DNA from 4 places in the Delftia sp. SD018 genome. Region 2 is predicted to be linked to each of the others. Evidence: predicted binding sites of a transcription regulator. Region 2 holds the regulator's gene; each other region holds the start of a gene.

Region 1 (3,345 bases), on a different contig from region 2:
CGCCCGTGGGGCCCAGGAACAGGAAGGAGCCGGTAGGCCGGTTGGGATCGGACAGGCCCGAGCGCGAGCGGCGAATGGCATTGGCCACGGCCGAGATGGCCTCGTCCTGGCCGACGACGCGGTCATGCAGCCGGTCTTCCATGCGCAGCAGCTTGTCCTTCTCGCCCTGCATCATCTTGGCCACGGGAATGCCGGTGGCACGGCTGACCACTTCGGCAATTTCCTCGGCGCCGACATGGGTGCGCAGCAACCTGTGGGCGGGCGCGCCGCCCTGCCCCTGCTCGTTGGCCTGGGCTTCGTTGAGCTGCTTTTCCAGCGAGGGCAGCTTGCCGTACTGCAGCTCGGCCACCTTGTTGAAGTCGCCCTTGCGCTTGAGCTCCTCGATCTGGATGCGGATCTGGTCGATCTCCTTGCGGATCTGCTCGGAGCCCTGGGCGCTGGCCTTCTCGCTCTTCCAGACCTCTTCCAGGTCGGCGTACTCGCGCTCCAGGCTGCCGAGTTCTTCCTCGATCAGTTGCAGGCGCTTTTGCGAGGCCTCGTCCTTTTCCTTCTTCATGGCCTCGCGCTCGATCTTGAGCTGGATCATGCGGCGCTCGAGCTTGTCCATGACCTCGGGCTTGGAGTCGATCTCGATCTTGATCTTGGCCGCCGCCTCGTCGATCAGGTCGATGGCCTTGTCGGGCAGGAAGCGGTCGGTGATGTAGCGGTGGCTCAGCTCGGCCGCAGCCACGATGGCCGGGTCGGTGATGTCCACGCCGTGGTGGGCCTCGTAGCGCACCTGCAGTCCGCGCAGGATGGCGATGGTGTCCTCCACGGAAGGCTCTTCGACCAGCACCTTCTGGAAGCGCCGCTCCAGCGCCGCATCCTTTTCGATGTACTTGCGGTATTCATCGAGCGTGGTCGCACCGATGCAGTGCAGCTCGCCGCGCGCCAGGGCCGGCTTGAGCATGTTGCCCGCGTCCATGGCGCCGTCGGCCTTGCCGGCACCGACCATGGTGTGGATCTCGTCGATGAACAGGATGATGCGGCCCTCTTCCTGGGCCACTTCCTTGAGAACGGACTTCAGCCGTTCCTCGAAGTCGCCACGGTATTTGGCGCCGGCCAGCAGGCCCGCCATGTCCAGCGACAACACGCGCTTGTTCTTGAGGCTTTCGGGCACCTCGCCGGCCACGATGCGCTGGGCCAGGCCCTCGACAATGGCGGTCTTGCCCACGCCGGGCTCGCCGATCAGCACGGGGTTGTTCTTGCTGCGGCGCTGCAGCACCTGGATGGAGCGGCGGATTTCGTCGTCGCGGCCGATCACCGGATCGAGCTTGCCGATGCGCGCGCGCTCGGTCAGGTCCATGGTGTATTTCTTGAGGGCCTCGCGCTGGCCTTCGCCTTCGGCGCTGTCCATGGTCTGGCCGCCGCGCACGGCGTTGATGGCCGACTCCAGGCTGGAGCGCGTCACGCCGCTTTCCTTGAGCAGTTGGCCTGCGCGCGTGGAAGAGCCGCTGCTGTCGGTCAGCGCCAGCAGGAACAGCTCGCTGGCAATGAACGGGTCGCCGCGCTTGAGGGCTTCCTTCTCGGTCGCCTGCAGCAGCCGGCCCAGCTCGGAGCCGACCTGCACCTGGTCCTGGTGCTGCACGCGCGGCAGATCGGCCAGGGCCTTCTCGGCCGCGGCCTGCAGCTGGCCCACGTTGGCGCCGGCGCGCTGCAAGAGCGAGCGCGGACCATCGTCCTGGCGCAGCAGCGCCACGAGCAGGTGCAGGGGTTCGATATTGGATTGGTCACCGCCCAGGGCCAGCGTTTGCGCGTCGGCCAGGGCTTCCTGGAACTTGGTTGTCAGTTTGTCGATTCGCATGGTGTTTCTTTTCGCTCCTGAAACAGGGTCATTGCGATTTATCTGATACCGGCAGGGCAAATTTCAAGCCATGCCCGGCCTGCAAGGACAGACGCTTGCGCCAGATCAAGGCCGGCGAGGCCGGCCATCCTTCTCAAGCATTGCGCTGAAAGATCGAGAACTGCGTAGGCGTAACGCCCAAATGCGCCCGGAAGCTGCGTCCCAGGTGGCTGGCGCTGGAAAAGCCGCAATCCAGCGCCAGCTCTGCCAGCGGCGGCACGTTGCGCGCAGACAGGGCACGCCGTGCCCGAGCCAGGCGCTGCTGCAGCACCCATTCGTGCACCGTGCAGCCCATGCTCTGGCGGAACATGCGTGCGAAATGGAATTCCGAAAGGCAGGCCTGTCTCGCCAGTGCCGGCAGCGACACGGCCTTGGAGTCATGCAGATGCGCCTCGACATGGGCCAGCACCCTGCGCCGCATGGCCGCAGAAAGCCCGCCCAGCGGCCGCTGCAGCGCCTGCAGCTGGCGCGGCGTGGCGGACTGCAGCACCAGCCGGTCCACCAGCTGCTGGCCAATGGCATCGGCCGCCAGTTGCTGCTGCGGGTCCTGCCAGTCCAGCCGCATCAGCGCACGGGCACCGGCGTGGAAGGCCTGATCATCCCCGTAGATCTGCGCACGCAAGGTGCGCGAGCGGGGCTCGGCATCCAGCATGCGGACCACGCGCCCCGCCCAGGCCAGGTCGGACACATACAGGTGCAGGAACTGCACGGGCGAGCGCACCAGCCAGTGCGATTCGTCCTCTGGCGTGAAGATGCAGATGCGCCCCGGCGCCCCCATGGCCTCGGGCCGCGCCTTGAGCTGCGAGCCCTCGCCCCCGGCCAGGTAGACCGACAGCGTGTGGTGACCGGGCTGGCAGTAGCGCACCTCGTCGTCCACATTGGCCCAGACGGCCAGCTCCACCCCTTCGCTCAGGCGCACGCGCCGCTGCAGCCGGGCCTTGGAGCGTGACAGCACCTGGCACAGGTGGCTGGAGGGCAGCTCGGGCAGCGGCGTGGGCGTCATGGCAGCGATTGTGGTCCCGCAGCCATACCGACGCATGGCGCCAGGCCATCAAACCGCAGGAATCTGCCATGCCCGCCCAGCCTGCGGCGCCATCATCACCGGCCATGACTGCCACCCTCTATGCCCTGGTCGTGCTGATCTGGGGTTCGACCTGGATCGCCCTGAAGCTGCAGCTGGGCGCCGTGCCCGTGGAGCTGTCCATTGCCTACCGCTTTGCGCTGGCCGCCGTGCTGATGTTCGCCTGGCTGGCCTGGTCGCGGCAGCTGCGCGTGCCCCGCGGCCCGGCGCTGCCGCGCGTGCTGGCGCAGGGCCTGTGCCTGTTCAGCTTCAACTTCGTGTGCTTCATGCATGCCAGCGAGACGCTGGCCAGCGGCCTGGCCGCCGTGGTGTTCTCCAGCTCCAATCTCTGGAACGCGCTGCTGGCGCGCATCATCCACGGCCGCAGGCTGGCTCCCCATGT
Region 2 (3,345 bases):
GGCATAGAGCGCGATGCGATCGGGCCGCAGCGCGTTGACCTGGGCCAGCGTGCGCTCGAAGGATTCGGGCGTCTGCTTGGGCAGGCCGTAGATCAGGTCCACGTTGATGGAGGCAAAGCCCAACTGCCGCGCGGCCGCCACCAGCTCGAACACCTGCTCTGCCGGCTGCACGCGGTGCACGGCGATCTGCACCTGTTCGTCGAAGTCCTGCACACCGAAGCTCAGGCGGTTGAAGCCCAGCTCCTTGAGCACGGCCAGGCGCTCGACGCTGACGGTGCGCGGATCGACCTCGATGGAATACTCGCCACCCGGCTCCAGCTTGAAATGCTCGCGCAACAGGCCCATCAGCGTGCGCAGCTCGTCGTCGGAGAAGAAGGTGGGCGTGCCGCCGCCCAGGTGCAGCTGGCTGACGGTCTGGCCCTTGCCGCAATGGGCCGTATGCAAGGCCATCTCGCGCGCCAGGTAGTCCAGGTAGACGGCAGCGCGATCGTGGTGGCGCGTCACGATCTTGTTGCAGGCGCAGTAGTAGCAAAGCGACTCGCAAAAGGGCACGTGCACATACAGCGACAAAGGCGTGGCACGCGCTGCGGTACTCGATTTGCGTTGTTGCAGCGCCAGGATATAGTCCTCTGCACCAAAGGCCTCGACAAAGCGGTCGGCGGTAGGGAACGAGGTGTATCGGGGCCCCGGTACGTCAAAGCGACGCAGCAGCTCTGGGGTGACAGCGGTCATGGGTTTTTTCCTCTAATACCTCGACTGTGCCGCAGCACATCGGTCATGTCCTTGACTCATATCAAGAGTTGTTTGAGGGACTGCTGCGACAATTTGATCCAACTCATCGCAATCCACGAGGTCACCGCCGGCACGCTGTGTGCCGCTGATGTTTATCACTCCATGAACCTTCAGACCATCAAAGCCTCCTGCTCCAACTGCAACCTGCGCGAACTGTGCATGCCCATGGGCCTGGATGCCGAGCAGATGCAGCGCATCGACGACATCGTGGCCACGCGCCGCAAGGTCAAGCGCGGAGGCCTGCTGTTTCGCAACGGCGAGACATTCACCTCGCTGTACGCCATCCGCACCGGCTTCTTCAAGACCTGCGTGGCCACCGAGGACGGACGCGACCAGGTCACAGGCTTTCAGATGGCCGGCGAGATCATCGGCCTGGACGGCATCGTCAACGACCACCACACCTGCGATGCCGTCGCGCTGGAAGACGCCGAAGTCTGCGTCATGCCCTTCGACAAGCTGGAAGACCTGTCGCGCGAGGTCACGGCCCTGCAAAACCATGTGCACAAGGTCATGAGCCGCGAGATCGTGCGCGAGCACGGCGTGATGCTGCTGCTGGGCAGCATGCGCGCCGAGGAGCGCCTGGCCGCCTTCGTGCTCAACCTGGTGCAGCGCCTGCATGCACGGGGCTTTTCCAAGTCCGAACTGGTGCTGCGCATGACGCGCGAGGAAATCGGCAGCTACCTGGGCCTGAAGCTGGAGACGGTGAGCCGCACCTTCTCCAAGTTCGCGGACGACAACATCATCGAGGTGCGCCAGCGCCATCTGCGCATCCTGGACACGGAGGCGCTCAAGCGCATCGTCAACAGCCAGCAGTGCCAGTGAGGCTGCAAGGGCGGCAAGCATTCGTCCGCCAATGAACAAGGCCCGCGACAGCGGGCCTTGTTCATTGCGGCGGGCTCTCGATCAGTCCCGCCCCAGCCCCTGCATGGCCAGGTCCGGGTCGGGCTCGGAGACCACGCCGTCATTGAGATCGCGGGCCGAGCGGCCCAGCATGGTGGTCATCAGGCTGGAGAGCATGGTCACGCCCCAGAAGGCGAAGAAGGCCAGCGTGTAGATGCCCTGGCGCGACCAGCCCAGGTCGCCGAGCCAATGCAGCTCCAGCGGGTCCACAAAGGCAAAAACCAGCATCTCCATCACGGCGGCTGCCAGAAAGGCAGGCCAGGCAATCCACATCCAGCGTTGGGCCAACATCAGCGATCTCCTTGTGCTGTCGAGGGGTCGCCTTCATTGTGCGCCGCGCCAACGCATGGCGCCAAGCCCCGCAGCGCCCTGCACGCCTGTAGGAAACCCTCACCCGTCGCGCATGCCGGAGATGCGATCCGCCATGCAAAAAGGCCGCGACTGCGGCCTCTTGCAGGGGTGCACGGCGATCAGCGGTCGGTGGGGTGATCGTGCGCGGGCGTGGCCGCATGGTTGCGGCCGGTGACGGCGGGCGCCATGCTCTTGGGCACTTCGCGCACGCCATCGGCACGCTCGTTGATCGTGATGCCGTTGCGGTAGTAGTCGGGGTCGATCACGGGATCGGCGCCGTTGATGGCGATGATGGCCGTGATCACGGCAGCGACCACCACGGCCGCCGGGCCGGCCACCACCAGCCAGACATGGCCGAACCTCCACCAGGGCTTGCCGGCGTCGGGGTGCGAGGGAGCCTGCGCGGGCGCGGACACTGCGGGACTGGAAGACATGGGAAACCTCTTTCTTTCAGGCGGCAGGCGCGGACCGTGCCGCGCCTGCCAGGAACATCACCGGGGCACCAGGAAGACGGCCTTTTCGGACGCGCGTCCCGCGCCCGAATGCACGGCATCGATATCGAAGAATACGGTGTGCGAGCCCGGCTCGGCCGAACCGTAGGGAATCTGCAGGCGCGCCGCAATGCCGCGCGTCTCGGCCGGGCCGACCTCGACTTCCTGCTCGGACGCCAGCTCCAGCCCATCGAGGCCGTGGGCGCTGATGCGGTAGCGCTGGGCCTGCTCGGTGGCATTCATGATCTGCAGGCGGTAGACATTCTCCAGCTTGCCGCCCGCCACGATGCGCGACAGCGAGGCGCGGTCGCGGATCACGTCCACCTTGACCGACTGGCGCAACGCCAGGCTCACGATCATGACCACGCTCAAGCCGATCAGCACGGCCGAGTAGATCAGCACGCGCGGACGGAAGATGCGGCGCAGCACCTGGGCACGCCGCCACAGGCCGGCCATGGCGTTCTGCGTGGTCAGGCGGATCAGGCCGCGCGGGTACTCCATCTTGTCCATGATGGAATTGCAGGCGTCTATGCACAGGCCGCAGCCAATGCATTCGTATTGCAGACCGTTGCGGATGTCGATGCCCACGGGGCAGACCTGCACGCACATCTTGCAGTCGATGCAGTCGCCCAGGCCCTGGGCCTTGTAGTCCACCTTCTTGGTGCGCGGCGCACGCGGCTCGCCCCGGCCCGTGTCGTAGCTGACGATCATGGTGTCCCGGTCGAACATGGCGCTCTGAAAGCGCGCATAGGGGCACATGTACTTGCAGACCTGCTCGCGCATGTAGCCCGCGTTGCCATAGGTGGCAAAG
Region 3 (3,345 bases), on a different contig from region 2:
TGATCGCGGGCTGGGCCGGCCTGCCGCGCCTGGGCGTGGCCAGCGCGGGCGTGTCCATGATCCTGGGCTTCACCCTGGCGCTGGCCTGGCTGGGCTGGCGGCTGCGCCGCATCGGCAGTCCGCTGGCGCCCAACGCCGCGCTGTGGAAGGCCATGCGCATTGACCGAACCCTGCTCAAGAGCATCCTGCGCGTGGGCATTCCCACGGGCGTGCAGATGATTGCCTCGTCCATGGCCGGGCTGGTCGTCGTGTCGCTGGTCAACGGCTTCGGCTCCAGCGCCACGGCCGCCTACGGCGCGGTCAACCAGATCAACTCGTTTGCGCAGTTTCCCGTGATCTCGGTCGCCATCACGGCCTCCATCCTCGGAGCCCAGGCCATCGGCGCGGGCCGCAGCGAGCGCCTGGGAGCCATCACGGCCACGGCCATCCGCATGAACCTGGCATTGGGCGCCGCCCTGGCCCTGATCGGCAGCCTGTTCGCACGGCCGCTGCTGGGCATGTTCATCACCGACGAGCAGGTGCTGGTGCTGGCCATCGAGCTGCTGTACATCGTGCTGTGGAGCGGCCTGCTGCTGGGCTGCTTCATCGCCCTGTCGTCCATCATGCGCGCCAGCGGCGATGTGGTCATTCCCACGGCCATCACCATCACAGTGCTCGCCGTGCTGGAGCTGCCCATGGCCTGGTGGCTGAGCCGCAGCTTCGGGCTGATGGGGATCTGGATGGCGCTTCCGCTGTCCTACACCCTGACGCTGTGCCTTCAGACCGCCTACTACAAGCTGGTCTGGAAGAAGCGCCCCATCCGCCGCATGGTGTAAGGCGTGCGCCATGCAAAACAGGCTTCCCGAGGGAAGCCTGTTTTTTTGGGAGAGGGCAAGGCGTCAGGCGTTCAGGTCCAGCACCACGCGCCCTTCGATCTTGCCTTCATGCATGCGCGCGAAGATGTCGTTGATGTTCTCCAGCCGGTCTGTGGACACGGTGGCCTTGACCTTGCCCATGGCCGCGAAGTCCAGCGACTCCTGCAGGTCCAGCCGCGTGCCCACGATGGAGCCGCGCACGGTCACGCCGCTGAGCACCATGTTGAAGATGGGCAGCGGGAAGCTGCCGGGCGGCAGGCCGTTGAGCGACACCGTGCCGCCGCGCCGCACCATGCCCAGCGCCTGCTCGAAGGCCTTGGGCGATACCGCCGTCACCAGGGCGCCGTGTGCGCCGCCGATCTCCTTTTTCAGGTAGGCTGCAGGGTCCGTGGTCATGGCATTGACCGTGACCTGTGCGCCCAGGCGCCTGGCCAGCGCCAGCTTGTCGTCATCCACGTCCACCGCCGCCACATTCAGGCCCATGGCCTTGGCATATTGCACGGCCATGTGGCCCAGGCCGCCGATGCCCGAGATCACCACCCAGTTGCCGGGCTTGGTGTCGGTGACCTTCAGGCCCTTGTAGACGGTGACGCCCGCGCACAGCACGGGTGCGATCTCGATGAGGTCCACGCTGCCGGGCAGCAGGCCCACGAAATTTGCATCGGCCAGCGCGTACTGCGCAAAGCCGCCGTTGACGGAGTAGCCGGTGTTCTTTTGCTGCTCGCACAGCGTCTCCCAGCCGCCCAGGCAATGCTCGCAATGGCCGCAGGCCGTGTACAGCCAGGGAATGCCGACGCGGTCGCCCTCCTTCACATGGGTGACGCCTGCACCCACGGCGGCCACATAGCCCACGCCTTCATGGCCTGGGATGAAAGGCGGATTGGGTTTGACGGGCCAGTCGCCCTGCGCCGCGTGCAGGTCGGTATGGCAGACGCCGCAGGCCTCGATCTTCACCAGCACATGGCCGGGATCGGGCCGGGGCACCTGGACTTCCTCGATGGTGAGCGGCTTGCCAAACTCCCGCACCACGGCGGCCTTCATGGTCCTGTTCATTCGCGCCATCCTTTCTTTGCGTCAAAGTAGGGACAGCATTTCAGCGAAGCGACCTGAACGCCTTGATCAAAATCAGGCCTTGGACCATCAAGGACAAAAAAAGCGGGCAAGGAAAACCTTGCCCGCTTTTCAGGGATGCGAATGCAGGCCTTACACGGGCTGGCCCACCAGGTCGTGACCCTGCGTGCCCACGATGCGCGCCTTCACGAAGTCGCCCACCTTGTAGGTCTTGCTGGCCTTCTCGGGCGGCAGCAGGTGCACCAGGCCATCGATCTCGGGGGCATCGGCATAGCTGCGGCCCACGCCACCCTTCTTGCCCAGGCCCACGGACTTGTCCACCAGCACCTGCATGGTCTGGCCCACGCGCTTTTGCAGGCGCGCAGTGGAAACCTCTTCGGCCACGGCCATGAAGCGCGCGCGGCGCTCCTCGCGCACTTCCAGGGGCAGCATGCCGGGAATCTCGTTGGCGGCAGCGCCTTCGACCGGGCTGTAGGCAAAGCAGCCCGCGCGGTCGATCTGCGCCTCGCGCAGGAACTGCAGCAGGTGCTCGAACTCCTGCTCGGTCTCGCCGGGGAAGCCCGCGATGAAGGTGGAGCGGATCACCAGATCCGGGCAGATTTCGCGCCAGCGCTGCAGGCGCTCCAGGTTCCTCTCGCCGTTGGCGGGGCGCTTCATGCGCTTCAAGACATCGGGATGGCTGTGCTGGAAGGGCACGTCCAGATAGGGCAGCACGCGGCCCGTGGCCATGAACGGAATGATCTCGTCCACGCTGGGGTACGGATAGACATAGTGCAGGCGCACCCAGGCGCCATAGGGCTCGGCGATCTCGGCCAGCGTCTGCACCAGTTCGAGCATGCGCGTCTTGACCGGCTTGCCGTCCCAGAAGCCCGTGCGGTACTTCACATCCACGCCATAGGCCGAGGTGTCCTGGCTGATCACCAGCAGCTCCTTGACGCCGCCCTCGAACAGCGCACGCGCCTCCTTGAGCACATCGCCCACCGGACGCGAAACCAGATCGCCGCGCATGGAAGGGATGATGCAGAAGGTGCAGCGGTGGTTGCAGCCCTCGGAAATCTTCAGGTAGGCGTAGTGCCTGGGCGTGAGCTTGATGCCCGCCTCGCCAAAGGCGCCCGGCACCAGGTCGATGAAGGGATCGTGAGGCTTGGGCAGATGGGTGTGGACGGCGTTCATCACCTCCTGCGTGGCGTGCGGACCGGTGACGGCCAGCACGCTGGGGTGCACTTCCTGGATCAGGTTGCCGCCGTCCTTGCCCGCCTTGGCGCCCAGGCAGCCCGTGACGATGACCTTGCCGTTCTCGGCCAGCGCCTCGCCAATGGTGTCCAGGCTCTCGCGCACGGCGTCATCGATGAAGCCGCAGGTGTTGACGATCACCAGGTCAGCGCCCTCGAAGGTCTTGGAGGTCTGGTAACCCTCGGCG
Region 4 (3,345 bases), on a different contig from region 2:
AGCCAGCCGGAGGTGGAGAACTCGCCCAGGAACAGCGAGATCATCACCAGCACGGCGCCGCCCGTGGTCATCCAGAAGCTGAAGTTGTTCAGGAACGGGAAGGACACGTCGCGGGCGCCGATCTGCAGCGGCACCAGATAGTTCATCAGGCCGGTCACGAAGGGCATGGCCACGAAGAAGATCATGATCACGCCGTGGGCCGTGAAGATCTGGTCGTAGTGGTGCGGAGGCAGGTAGCCCAGGTTGTCGCCGAAGGCCATGGCCTGCTGCAGGCGCATCATCAGCGCGTCGGCAAAGCCGCGCAGCAGCATGACCAGACCGAGGATCATGTACATGATGCCGATCTTCTTGTGGTCGATGCTGCACAGCCAGTCGCGCCACAGCGGGCCCCACAGGCGGAACTTGGTGAGCAGGCCCAGCACGGCAAGGCCGCCGAGCACCACGGCGATGAAGGTCGCCAGCACGATGGGCTCATGCGCCATCGGGATGGAGTCCCAAGTGATGCGTCCCAGCAGCCAGTGGGCCTGTGCCGGGGAGGTATGTTCAGACATATCGAGTCTCTTAGGTCGTGATGGGAGCGGGCGGCGGTCTGGCCGTCGTCCGCGTCCGCTAACTGCTTATTGCTGCGCAGCGGCTGCGGAGCCGTCGCGCTGGTCCAGGAAGGCCACGACGCGGTCGGCGTTTTGCACCGTGCACACATCCTGGGGCAGGTTCATGCCCACGGCCTTGAGATAGGCTTCGCCGCCGGCAGCGTCGATGGCCATCATGTGATGCATGCACATCTTGCCTTCTTCGACACAGCGGTTGAGCACCTTGTCGTACAGGCCTTCGTCCACCGTGGCGAAGCGCTCGACCGGGTTGCGCTCGCTGGGCTTGACCAGGTTCAGGTAGGTATCGCGCGTCAGGGCCTTGCCTTCGGACTTGGCCTTGGCAACCCACTGATCGAACTCTTCGTTGCTCAGGCCATGGAACTTGAACGTCATGCCCGAGAAGCCGGCGCCGCTGTAGTGCGATGCTAGGCCGTGGAACACGCCGGGCTTGTTGATCACGGCGTTCAGCTCGGTCTGCATGCCGGGCATGGCATAGATCATGCCGGCCAGGTCAGGCACGTAGAAGGAGTTCATCGTCGAGGTGGCGGTCAGCTTGAAGTGGATGGGACGATCCACGGGAGCGGCCAGCTCGTTGACGGTGGCGATGCCTTTTTCAGGGATGAAGAACAGCCACTTCCAGTCCATGGCCACGACCTGCACCTCCAGCGGCTTGACATCGGTGCTCAGCGGCTTGGTGGCCGAGACGCGGTCCAGCGGACGGTAGGGGTCCAGCTTGTGGGTGCTGATCCAGGTGATGGCGCCCAGCGCGATGATGATCATCAGCGGCACGGACCAGATCACCAGCTCCAGCGTGGTGGAGTGGTGCCATTCGGGGTCGTAGTGGGCCTCGGTGTTCGACTGGCGGTATTTCCAGGCGAAAAGCAGCGTGAGGATGATCACCGGGATGATGATGATCAGCATCAGCAAGGTGGCCGTGACCACCAGGTTGCCTTGCTGCGCGGCGATGTCGCCGGCGGGGTTGAGCACGACGGCTTTGCTGCAGCCAGTGAGACTGGCTGTCAAAGCGGCCGCGGTGAGCCACGCAGGCCCACGGAGTTCCTTGATTTTTAGCATGCTAGGGGCGCAACAAGAGCGCGTTTACATAGAAACGCGGATTACAAGATCCGGGCAAATGTATTACGAAGTATAAATTTGTCCATTGGACATTTTGTCCAACGTCAAGGAGAACCCGGGAACTTTCTGCTACCTGGGCGGGTGCACGGCAGGTGCCTGGCGGTCCGGAGGCCGCATTTTCGCGTCGCGCGCAGCAGGACAAACACCGAGGCCGGTCGAGGTGGAAACCGCCTTGCGCCAGATCAAGCGAGGGCGTAGAACAGAGCTGTCAGTGAGACGAGACAAGGAGCATCCATCTATGAGCGGCCTCGACACAACTGCAAGCTTCCCCGGCGGAAGCTATGAGAGCAAAGAATCTCTGTCCCGCGCCGACACCCACGAAGATGTCACGCCCAACGAAATCGCCGTCGGCGTGATCATCGGGCGATCCTCGGAGTACTTCGACTTCTTCGTGTTCGGCATCGCTTGCGTGCTGGTCTTCCCGGCACTGCTGTTTCCCTACCTTTCCAAGCTCGACGGCACGCTGATGTCGTTCGCCATCTTCTCGCTGGCCTTCGTGGCCCGGCCGCTGGGCACGGCGCTGTCCATGGCCGTGCAGCGGCGCTGGGGGCGGGCGACCAAGCTGACGCTGGCGCTGTTTCTGCTGGGCGTGTGCACCGTGGGCATGGCCTTCCTGCCCAGCTACCAGCAGGCGGGGGTGAATGCCATCATCGTGCTGGCGCTGCTGCGCATAGGTCAGGGCATTGCGCTTGGCGGCTCGTGGGACGGCCTGCCGTCGCTGCTGGCCATGTCGGCGCCCAAGAACCGGCGGGGCTGGTATTCGATGATGGGCCAGTTGGGCGCGCCGCTGGGCTTCGTGCTCGCGGCAGGGCTGTTTGCCTTCATCTACGCCCATGTGGGAGCCGACGAGTTCCTCAGCTGGGGCTGGCGCTATCCCTTCTGCGTGGCCTTTGCCATCAACGTCGTGGCACTGTTTGCCCGGCTGCGCCTGGTCGTGGGCCAGTCCTACACCGAACTGCTGCAGCAGCGTGAGCTGGAGCCCATGGGCGTGCTGCCGCTGATGCGCGACGAGGGACGCAACGTGGTGATCGGCGCGTTTGCCGCCCTGGCCAGCTTTGCGCTGTTCCACCTGGTGACCATCTTCCCGCTGTCCTGGATCTCGCTGTACTCGGACCAGTCGGTGACCCATGTGCTCGGGGTGCAGATCGTGGGCGCCTTCTGTGCGGCTGCCGCCATCATGGTCTCGGGCTGGCTGGCCGACCGTGTGGGCCGGCGCAACACGCTGGGCACCATGGCCTGCCTGATCGGCATCTTCAGCTTCCTGGCGCCCTGGCTGCTGGGCAGCGGAACGATGGGGAACAACGTGTTCATCATCGTCGGCTTCATCCTGCTGGGCCTGTCCTATGGCCAGGCGGCAGGCACGGTGACGTCCAACTTCCCCTCACGCTATCGCTACACGGGTGCTGCGCTGTCCTCGGACATGGCCTGGCTGGTGGGTGCGGCATTCGCTCCGCTGGTGGCCCTGGGCGTGTCCTCGCGCTTTGGACTGGTGGCGCTGGGGATCTATCTGCTGTCGGGTGCGCTGTGCACGCTGGCGGCGCTGGGCATCAACCGCGCCATCGAGACGCGCGACTGAACGGGCGCAGCAAATCAAAGGCCGGCTCTGCCGGCCTTTTTCGTT

Evidence for each region. The regulator FNR, encoded in region 2, switches genes on or off when oxygen is low (the NO sensors DNR and NnrR bind a similar motif). The targets are predictions, from matches to a motif close to TTGATNNNNATCAA.
Region 1: clpB (ATP-dependent chaperone ClpB) is a predicted target of FNR. The motif match lies at 1,939-1,952, and genes of this name have one in related genera.
Region 3: adhP (alcohol dehydrogenase AdhP) is a predicted target of FNR. The motif match lies at 1,970-1,983, and genes of this name have one in related genera.
Region 4: cyoA (ubiquinol oxidase subunit II) is a predicted target of FNR. The motif match lies at 1,759-1,772, and genes of this name have one in related genera.

The regions. Positions count from the first base shown of each region.
Region 1 is NZ_JADDRN010000004.1:202,699-206,043, forward strand. Features, by position in the region: gene clpB (ATP-dependent chaperone ClpB) at 1-1,843, opposite strand, end outside; gene INR38_RS06925 (AraC family transcriptional regulator) at 1,977-2,885, opposite strand; gene INR38_RS06930 (EamA family transporter) at 2,990-3,345, shown strand, end outside.
Region 2 is NZ_JADDRN010000010.1:24,097-27,441, forward strand. Features, by position in the region: gene hemN (oxygen-independent coproporphyrinogen III oxidase) at 1-732, opposite strand, end outside; gene fnr (fumarate/nitrate reduction transcriptional regulator Fnr) at 895-1,614, shown strand; gene INR38_RS11985 (hypothetical protein) at 1,696-1,983, opposite strand; gene INR38_RS11990 (FixH family protein) at 2,163-2,477, opposite strand; gene ccoG (cytochrome c oxidase accessory protein CcoG) at 2,535-3,345, opposite strand, start outside.
Region 3 is NZ_JADDRN010000017.1:113,052-116,396, forward strand. Features, by position in the region: gene INR38_RS17810 (MATE family efflux transporter) at 1-815, shown strand, start outside; gene adhP (alcohol dehydrogenase AdhP) at 879-1,907, opposite strand; gene rimO (30S ribosomal protein S12 methylthiotransferase RimO) at 2,058-3,345, opposite strand, start outside.
Region 4 is NZ_JADDRN010000024.1:9,100-12,444, forward strand. Features, by position in the region: gene cyoB (cytochrome o ubiquinol oxidase subunit I) at 1-551, opposite strand, end outside; gene cyoA (ubiquinol oxidase subunit II) at 618-1,664, opposite strand; gene INR38_RS21440 (MFS transporter) at 1,963-3,300, shown strand.